DNA from 3 places in the Ruminococcus sp. 1001713B170207_170306_F1 genome. Region 1 is predicted to be linked to each of the others. Evidence: riboswitches for the same ligand, from Rfam matches in the RefSeq annotation. Region 1 holds a riboswitch; each other region holds the start of a gene.
What was found. A riboswitch is a leader RNA that binds a small molecule or an ion and turns the genes downstream of it on or off. The one in region 1 is predicted to bind cobalamin.

Region 1 (3,278 bases):
AACGGCTGTTGCAAGAAGAATACGGGGAAGGCGGATAAACCATACAATATCGGACATGGCTCCTACACCATAAACCTCCGGATCCCCGATTCCAAATAATTTATACAGAATAACACTATACACATCTTTCACGGAAAGATCTACAGAACCAATGGTAACTGCAGTCAGAATGGATATCACCAGAAACACAGCCAGTAATATCACCGCCAGCACATAAATCGGCTTTCCATGAAAAATTCCATTTTTAAAATCCGGTTTTCTTTTCATTTTATTCGTACAGATCCGGATATAATGCTTTTGCAAATGTCATAATTCCATCATAGGTTCTGACACCGCTGCAGTATACCTCGTTCAGGTTTACAGAGAATACTTTGTTGTTCTTAACTGCAGAAAGGCTTGCATATGCAGGGTTATCTGTAATATCAGCGATTGCCTCATCAGCTGTCATAAATCCATCATAGTTGATCATGAATAATACATCCGGATCAGCTGCAATCAGATCCTCTGCACCAACGTTTTCAGAGTTCTCTGCACCAAGCTTCAGCTCTGCACCAAGTGTCTCCGGAATATTTCCGCCAAGTGTCTCTGTTCCATATACACGGAAGGAATCTCCCTCATCCTCAAGAACTGCTACAGATAACGGGTCTGTTCCTTCTACATGCTCTTTTACTTTATCAATCTCACCCTTCATCTGATCAACGATTTCTTCTGCCTTGTCTTCGCAATCAAAGATCTTGCCAAGGTTCAGGATATCCTCATATTCGTCTTCAATTGTACGTGGGAACTCAGAAGCCGGTCCCTTTGCAGCACTGTTCAGGGACATGTATGTATTTACATCTCTCTCCTGCCAGAAGCTTACATCAGAAAGCCAGTCATCACTGAAAGAAGAATACCATGCCGCAATAAAATCAGGCTCCATTGCAACAACTTCCTCTTTGGATGGCTTGGTATCCATATACTGAATCTTGTCAAATTCATCTTTTAAATCCTCACGCACATCACCGTCCAGACCGCAAGCAGCTACGATCTTATCACCGAGACCAAGTGCCAGAAGCTCTTCGATATTGGAGTTTGCATATGCAAATACTTTCTCCGGAGCTTTCTCAAAAGTCATTTCAACCGGTTCGTTCTCATAATTGTAGGTTGTGATTGTTACGGGATAATGGCTGTCTCCATCCTCCGCAAATACAGTTGTTCCCATTCCCAGGCTGAGAATTCCTGCCAGACATAACATTCCTGCTGCTGTTTTCATGTTTTTCATGCTTTTTCTCCTTATTTTTTCTTTTGTTTTTTTGTTTTTAAAAGAAAAAAGTCCGCTTCCATGAAAAAGCGGGCATCACAAAAAAACATGATACGAAAGACAGCACTTTACACGGAAGTTTCTTTCTATGAACCAAGCAGGTTTCCTGGCTTACAGCTTAAATCCCCATTCCCTTCTCACATAAAAATGCAATGGATATGAATGTGGCATAACTGAATACAGTGACCGGATCGTTCAGGATTCTCACCTGATTCCCTCTTCTGAAAATAGTACAAATTTTATATATTTTTCAGCACTTGGCACATTTATTCTTTTAAGCAGAATTATTATAACTTACGCTTTAAATAAAGTAAAGATATTTCTTTAGCAATGTTTGACACAGCCAAAAAATATCTTAGCAAACCTGTCTCAAAGTATTGACAGATTGGTTCGTTCCAAGTAAAATATGTGTAATAGAACCCGCCACGCTTAGTCTTGTTTCGGCAAGAATGCGCAACCCGGCGGGACTTTTTATATCCAGAGGTGATCTTCGTTTTTTACAGCTTAATTTTTCATTTGCCCTTCCTTTCCGTTTATGGTAAATTTTCTCTGAATCATACAAATTGTTGAAATTTTTAACATGCGTTAGGAGGTATTTTTACATGAATAAAGAAAACCAAGCCAGAATCATAGAGCTGGTCAAACAGGCCAAACCCTTGATTCTCCAGGAAATGACTCACGAAAAGGTTACCGAAAAAGGGGCTGCCGATTACGTTACCAACGTAGATGTTGCCGTACAAAATTACCTGAAGGAAGCCCTTGAAAAAGAATTTCCTGAAATCCGGTTGATTGCCGAAGAGAAAGAGAACCTTGGACTGAATTCCCGGAAATCTTACTGGATTCTGGATCCCATTGACGGAACCACCAATTTAATCCGGGATTATCATTTAAGCGCAGTTTCTCTGGGACTTTATGAAAACGGGGAAATCACTTTCGGAGTGGTCTATAATCCCTTTACAGAGGAACTCTTCTACGGTGCCAAAGGAGAAGGTGCCTATCTGAACGGAACTCCTATCCATGCGTCCGACCAGCCGGAATTCAAAGATGCTGTGGTGTCTTTCGGCTCCTCTCCTTATGAAAAAAACAGGGCAAAGGACCTGTTCCCGGTATTTTACAATATTTTTATGAACTGTGCAGATTTCAGGCGCACCGGCTCTGCTGCCCTTGACCTTTGCTATGTAGCCTGCGGCAGACAACACGCTTATCTGGAACAAAATCTGAAGCCCTGGGATTACAGCGGGGCTACCGTTATTTTAAGAGAAGCAGGCGGTACCATCACGGACTGGGAAAATAAAGAGCCGCCTTATCTTGCGAATTCGGATATACTGGCCTGTGTACCCCAGTTCCGGGAAATTTTACAACACCTTATAAAAAAATAGGTCTGACCCAAGACCTGGCATTTCAAATGCTTTGCAAATGCAGAAAAATAACCTACAGATATCAAAAGACACCAATGCAGATTTTTCCATTTTTCATAAAATCTCATAGATAAATCCAGCGCACATTTGAAAGTGTCTCCAACTGATTTTATGATGCATCTGCATTGATGTCTTTTTTTCCTCAATTTTATTCCGCCGTATACTCCCGTACTCTCAGCGGAATTCCAAGCTTCTCTGCCACTTTACGGCTTTTCTCAACGTTTTCTTCCTCGATACAGTCTACAACCGTGAATTTCACATTTTCTGTATATTTTTTGCAATCCTGCGCAAATTTCAGCATGGCATCAAAGGCTTTCTCGCCGTAAGCCGGGCGTACCACTTCGTTGTAGGACTTGGCATCTGGCATATTTAAACTGATGGAAACAATATCAACTGCCTGACAGACCTCTTTCGCTATAGAGCGCTTATTGATCAGATTTCCAAGACCGTTGGTGTTCAGACGAAGCTTGATTCCCGGACAGGGCTTCCCATCGCGGTCCAAATGTGCCGGATATTTGCTTCTCATATACTCACTGACGGCGATCAGCTTATCCAGCGCC
Region 2 (3,278 bases), on a different contig from region 1:
GCGTTTCCCACAGATGAAAAAACATTGCTTCAGCTTCTGGAGGTTGAAACTGACGGTGAGTTTTTACCTCTTGAAACACCAAAGCTCAGATTGGAGGTAATAGGGGACAGCATTACCTCTGGTGAGGGCGGCAGCGGTGCAGGAGAAGAAATGACATGGAATTCCTTTTGCTTCAATGCCGTGGATAATTATGCATATATGGCAGCAAAAGAACTGGGCGCGGTGTACAATTGCATCAGTCAGAGCGGCTGGGGCGTTTTCTGTTCCTGGGAAGGCAATGAGCAGCAGGCAATCCCGCTATATTATGAGCAGGTGTGCGGTCTTTTAAATGGAGAAAGAAACAAACAACTGGGTGCTATGGAAAAATGGGATTTCCAGAAGTTTCAGCCTGATGTGATCGTAGTGAATCTGGGGACAAACGACAGCAGCGGCACGAAGAATATGGACAGAGTTGGAAAGGCTGTGGAAGACTTTTTGAGAAAACTGCGCGTATGTAATCCAGAAAGCTATATTCTGTGGTGTTATGGAATGCTTGGAGCTGAGATTTTGCCTACGCTTGAGAAAGCAGTGGGGAATTATAAAAGAAAAACAGGGGATGAGCGCGTGGAATTTGTGAAGCTTCCGGATACACAGGAAGGAGAATTTGGATCAAGGCAGCACCCTGGGCACAGATCTCATGAAAAAACAGCGAAAATCCTGATGGAGAAGATTCTGGAGAAGCTGACGCTGCTGTTCACGCCGTGACAGCACCATCAGGTTGATAAAAAAATAACAAAAAATCCTTTCAAATGGTTGACAAAGACAGTGACCGGTGGTAATATGATGTCAGTATAATTCCATAGTGAACATATTAAGTGCTGACAGCTATAAGCTGGCAGAAAGAGGGAATCAGGTGAGAAACCTGAGCGATCCGGTCACTGTAACAGAGGAGCGAATCTCATAGTCCATTGTGCTTACGCATGAGAAGGAGAGAGGAAGTGATGATTCTGGAGCCAGGAAACCTGCTTGGTATGGCGAGGTTAAACTTCCGATGAAAGTGTAACAACCAGTTTTGGGGAATCCGCAGCCCTGAGATGTTGTCCGCTTTTGTGAGTGGACATTTTTTATGGAATGATCGCCTGTTCAGAAGAATTATACAGATTAAATGGCAGGCGATACTACTTCGGATGAAACCGTTCCCTCCGCGTATATATGAACGGATCATATTCTACCCCGGAGTAGCATCGCTCCCTCTTAAATAATGATGATTCAGAAGCCGCATATGCGGTATTTTTTTTACACTTTTCCTGAGCCTGTTTGTAGAATTATTCTCGTAATCTCCTGCAGGGTGTGACGCACATCTTACAGAAAGCCTTTTTTAAACACGCTCTGGCAATATTCTATTCCTGTAAGCGGGAGTCATTTTTATCATTTGATTTTTGTGCATTACGAAATAGAATATAAAGAATATTTTGTTTTGAGTTGTATGAGATAAGGAGAGAAATATGGAGAAAAAATATTGGGAAGACAAAGAATACGCTTATTTCAGCCATAAGAAATGTGAGTATTTTCCATGCCATAAAGGAGCTGATCCAGAGAACTTTAACTGTCTGTTCTGCTATTGCCCGCTTTATGCCCTTGGAGAAAAATGCGGCGGAAATTTCAAATATAATGAGAAGGGATTTAAAGATTGTACGAATTGTCAGCTACCTCATAAGAAGAAAAACTACGGTTATGTGACAGGAAAATATCAGGAACTTGCTGCGATGATGCAGAAAGTAAGAGAAGCAGATCATAAAAATGAAAATGAGTAATCAAAGAAATAAGTATAAAAAACTCTCCGGAATATATACGAAGTTAAGCTTACGTATTTATATTTCTCGGAGAGTTTTTGCGCAACGCAAAATTCCATTGGAATTCTGCAAGCTGGATCCTTTTTATCGTATGCTTAACAGCATCTTTAATTTCGGAATCTGGTTGTTGAGAATCAGACCCTCTGGAAACATAGCATTATGAACGAAATCAGCGGCATAAGTGAAGTCTCCAATATGCTCTGTTCCATGACTGTCACTGGAAAGCACGATTGGAACCAGATACTTCCGGCAGCAGGACAGGATCTGCGCGCAGTTGGCATGGGTATCGCCCCGATATCCGTAAGGTGCCAGGGAAGCTTCGTTGATCTCAAGGAGAACACCGTTTTCACCGGCAGCCTTTACAACTGCGTCGTAATCTATGTCATACTGGGGATTATCAATGTGTCCCAGGATCTTTATAACCGGATTCTTCATTACGTTCAGAAAAGCAGCAGTATTTTCTTCCCTGGTCTTTGGCCGGAAATTCTGATAATGCATGCTGGCGATTGCGTAGTCCAGCTTATCAAGAAGCTCCTGTGGCAGATCTGTTTTTCCATCGGTATCCAGAATGTTCAGTTCAATTCCATATAATAATTCCACATCGAAACGCTTCCTGGGCGAATAGATCAGGCTTCGGAAATAAGAAGAAGTTCCGGCAGCCAGAGTGGCTGGTCCGTGGTCTGTGATTCCAAGAAGCTTCAGCCCTTTTTGAGAAGCAGCCTTTGCCATGTCGCTGATGGTGCAGGTTGTGCCGTGTCCGCTGGCAATGGAATGTGTGTGTATATCAGAAAGATACATAAAATCATCTCCTAGTCAAGATTACGTGAATATATGCAGCTGGTAATTTCACTATAAAAGTGTTTTGAAAAGCCATTTACAGTTAACTTTAGTATGCCAGAGGGAAAAAAACATGTCAATCATAAATAAGAAAAAACAGAGAAAACAAATAAAAACAACATTGTACTACAAGAAAAACCACATATAACATGCCAGGAAATGTTGCTTTTTGTTGACACTTGGAAATCAGAAAGGTATAATCAAATCAGATTATAAAAACTCTTTATTCAGGAGGAGAAAATGGGATACACAGATAATATGTCTCCGGAAATGAAACAGAGAATCGTACAGGAGCTTGTGCCAGGCAAGCAGATTTCCCTGGCACATATCATTGCCAATCCGGATAAGATTCTTTACACCAAGCTGGGTCTTGATCCATCTCTGGATTACTCAAGAGCGGCCATTGGGATCATGACTGTAAGTCCGGCAGAAACTGCTATCATTATGGCAGATATTGCGATGAAATCATCTGGCGTTGAACTGGGGTTTGTTGATCGTTTCAGCGGAAGCCTGATCATCACAGGTACTGTGTCGGAAGTAGAAGCTTCTACCAGCGCAATTCTGGACTATGTGGGAAATAAACTGGGCTTTACTTTATGCCCCATTACA
Region 3 (3,278 bases), on a different contig from region 1:
TTCTTCCAAGACCTTCGATCTGGCAGTCAATCTCATCGAAATCTCCAGAAGCCTCGAACATGCTCTTCCAGGAGTCATCATCATCACCAGCCATATCATTGTTTGCATGGTCACCAGCAACAACCATAAGCGGACGAAGGATTACTTTCTTGAATCCGGCATCTTTTACTTTATTGATAACTTCATCACAAGCTGTATCCTCTGGCTCACCTTCTACAGTACCGATGAATGCGTTTGTGAATTCAAGTTTCTCCATCTGGGTCTGCATCTGATCATATGTAACGTTTGCTGTATGGGAAGTACCATGTCCCATGAATACAAATGCGGTTCCATCTTCTGCAGCTGCTTCCATGCTGTCATATCCAGCTTCTTTTACAGCTTCATCTGTGATTGCCTGAGCAACAGCAGCTTTGTCATCGTTGATAACGGTAGCGTCATCGCCAACCTCACCAAGCATTGGTTCAGCGATTGCTACAGATTCAAATTTATCTTTGTAAGCATCAATAGCTTCTACCATCTCATCGTACTCAGCACCATGCATAAGATGTGTAGGCTGAACTACAAGATTCTTAACACCGTTTGCTACTGCACGGTCAAGTGCCTGCTGCATGTTATCAATCTTCTCATCATCTCTTGCCTGTACATGGTTGATAATGATCTGAGCGGTAAATGCTCTTCTTACAGACCAATCCGGGAATGCTTCTGCAAGAGCATCCTCGATTCCTTTGATATCCTCTGCACGGCTGTCGTTAAAGGAAGTACCAAAGCTTACTACAAGAAGCTCATTCTCACCGATCTCGTCCTGATTACGCGGATCATCCTTGGAAGCATCACCTGTGTCACGTCCGAAATACTCTGGACTTGCCTCTTCTCCCTCTACAAGCTCTTTCTGAGCATCTGTAAGGGCATCCCATGCTTCTTTAGCTTCCTTGCACTGCTCATCTGTATCATCTGTTCTCTCCTGAACATAAATAGCATCGATAAGTGCTGCTACTTTATCAGCCGCTTCCTTATCTGCATCTGCAGTGTCATCAGCTGCTTCTGCATCGTCTGTTGTCTCAGCATCATCAGCTGCTTCAGCATCGTCAGCTGCCTCAGCATCATCAGCTGTCTCAGCATCGTCTGTTGTCTCCTCTGCTGCTTCCTCTGTCTCTGCAAATGCAACAGTTGCTGTTGCTGCTGTCATGCTTGCTGCCATAGAAGCTGCAAGAAGGATTGCTAATAAAGATTTTCTTTTCATTTCTTTTTCCTCTTTTTTTTGTATTTCCGGATAGAATCACGTATAAAGAATCCCATGGGAAATCTATCACCAATCTCCCATTGCATAAAAACAGCCGCATTTTCTGCGACTGCACACATTCTCATATACACACTTTTCTTCCAAAAAACATTCAGGAAATATTCATGTATCGTTATGAGAATACAGGTTCTGTGTACCGCAGACCTAAGATTCCACGCCAAGGCAGTTCTCCTGACTTCGGTCAACACTGCTCCCCCTTCCCGGTTTCCCAGTGGGCTCTGAAGCAGTTCCCTTACACAGTGACGGCATCGTTCCGGACTCTCACCGGATTCTCTTTTGCGCATCATGTTCATGATGCAACCTTCGCGCTATAACCATTATACATATTCGACTCGGATATTTAATATGTACCATATTATTATATATTTTTTATGAACTTTTTATGTATTTTTTATGAACTAAAGTATGTTTGAAAAAGGCTTTCTGCAAGATGTGCGTCACAATTTGTGGGAGATTTTGTCCTGATGAGGGCGCCGTAGCGGGCTACGGCAACTGAATTCGGGCAAAATATACCGCAAAGTGGGGCGTGCAGATTGCGGGAATAATTTTTCAAACAGATTACTATTCACTCCGTTCATAGCAACACGCTTCGCGATACACAGGAATCATGCTTTCGCATGGTTTCGCGCCGCAATTCTCAGGTTTTCTGTGAATTACTTATTGACAAATACCCCGCCAGGGTATATATTGGTTTCATCAAATACATACCCCTAAGGGGTATATAAGGAAAGGAGTCCGCCTATGACAGCTGATTATAAATCCGAATCCTGCTGCAGCCACACCGCAGCCGATCCTGCAACTCTTTCCAGCCAGGAACCTACCAAGAAGGTCTGTTCCTGCTGTTGTACCAAGCACACCGATCGTTCCGAAGCAGAGCGCAGGAAGCTGGTAAACCGTCTGAAACGTATTGAAGGCCAGATAAGGGGGATTATAGGAATGCTGGAGAATGACGCTTACTGCAACGATATTCTTATTCAGTCAGCAGCTGTAAATGCCGCTGTGAATGCATTTAATAAGGAACTTCTCGCCAATCATATCCGAACCTGTGTGGCAAGAGATATCCGTGATGGTAAAGACGAAACCATTGATGAGCTGGTTGCAACTTTGCAGAAGCTAATGAAGTGAGATACCAGCGCATTCCGAATGTGTACCTGCCTGCGGAGGTACGAATGCGCAGAGCAGTCCGTTGGTATCGAAACACTGTATTCGAAGGAGGAATTTATTATGGAACAATACAACGTCACCGGCATGAGCTGTGCAGCCTGCAGCGCCCGTGTGGAAAAAGCGGTAAACAAGGTTCCGGGAGTTACTTCCTGCTCCGTAAGCCTGCTTACCAATTCCATGGGAGTGGAAGGAACTGCCTCAGCCTCTGCCATTGTCTCAGCTGTAGAAGAAGCCGGATACGGCTGCAGCCTGAAGGGTGCTTCCGGTCAGACGGAATCCGTTTCCGATGCTGAGAAAGCCTTGGAAGATCACGAAACGCCACTCCTCAGGAAACGGCTTATTGCCTCAGTAGGTTTTCTTCTGGTGCTGATGTACTTTTCCATGGGACACATGATGTGGGGATGGCCGCTGCCAGCCTGGTTTGATGGCAACCATATCGCCATGGGACTTGTACAGCTGCTTCTTGCAGGAATCGTCATGGTCATCAATCAGAAATTTTTCATCAGTGGCTTCAGGAGTCTGTGGCACCGCTCTCCGAACATGGATACCCTAGTAGCTCTCGGCTCCATGGCCTCCTTTGTATGGAGTGTCTACGCCCTGTTCGCCATGACCAGAGCCCAGGTTGACGGCAATTCCGAACTTGTCATGCACTACATGATGGAATTCTATTTCGAATCTGCCGCTATGATCCTGACCCTGATCACCGTTGGAAAAATGCTGGAAGCCCGTTCCAAGGGCAAGACCACGGATGCCTTAAAAGGTCTTATGAAGCTTGCTCCCAAGACTGCCGTTGTCATCCGAAACGGCCAGGAAG

Region 2: another riboswitch for cobalamin. It lies ahead of I4V84_RS08060 (cysteine-rich small domain-containing protein); the one in region 1 lies ahead of I4V84_RS08940 (ABC transporter substrate-binding protein).
Region 3: another riboswitch for cobalamin. It lies ahead of I4V84_RS07150 (sirohydrochlorin cobaltochelatase); the one in region 1 lies ahead of I4V84_RS08940 (ABC transporter substrate-binding protein).

Annotation. Positions count from the first base shown of each region.
Region 1 covers NZ_JADPEX010000012.1:24,740-28,017, reverse strand. Annotated here, with positions in the region: gene I4V84_RS08945 (iron ABC transporter permease) at 1-267, opposite strand, end outside; gene I4V84_RS08940 (ABC transporter substrate-binding protein) at 269-1,261, opposite strand; cobalamin riboswitch at 1,379-1,576, opposite strand; gene I4V84_RS08935 (inositol monophosphatase family protein) at 1,903-2,679, shown strand; gene I4V84_RS08930 (TIGR04100 family radical SAM protein) at 2,867-3,278, opposite strand, start outside.
Region 2 covers NZ_JADPEX010000010.1:28,613-31,890, forward strand. Annotated here, with positions in the region: gene I4V84_RS08055 (GDSL-type esterase/lipase family protein) at 1-744, shown strand, start outside; cobalamin riboswitch at 836-1,024, shown strand; gene I4V84_RS08060 (cysteine-rich small domain-containing protein) at 1,485-1,793, shown strand; gene I4V84_RS08065 (phosphatase) at 1,917-2,630, opposite strand; gene I4V84_RS08070 (BMC domain-containing protein) at 2,910-3,278, shown strand, end outside.
Region 3 covers NZ_JADPEX010000008.1:82,748-86,025, reverse strand. Annotated here, with positions in the region: gene I4V84_RS07150 (sirohydrochlorin cobaltochelatase) at 1-1,240, opposite strand, end outside; cobalamin riboswitch at 1,444-1,620, opposite strand; partial or broken gene I4V84_RS20405 (DUF6783 domain-containing protein) at 1,692-1,793, opposite strand; partial or broken gene I4V84_RS20400 (DUF6783 domain-containing protein) at 1,770-1,880, shown strand; gene I4V84_RS07145 (metal-sensing transcriptional repressor) at 2,042-2,425, shown strand; gene I4V84_RS07140 (heavy metal translocating P-type ATPase) at 2,525-3,278, shown strand, end outside.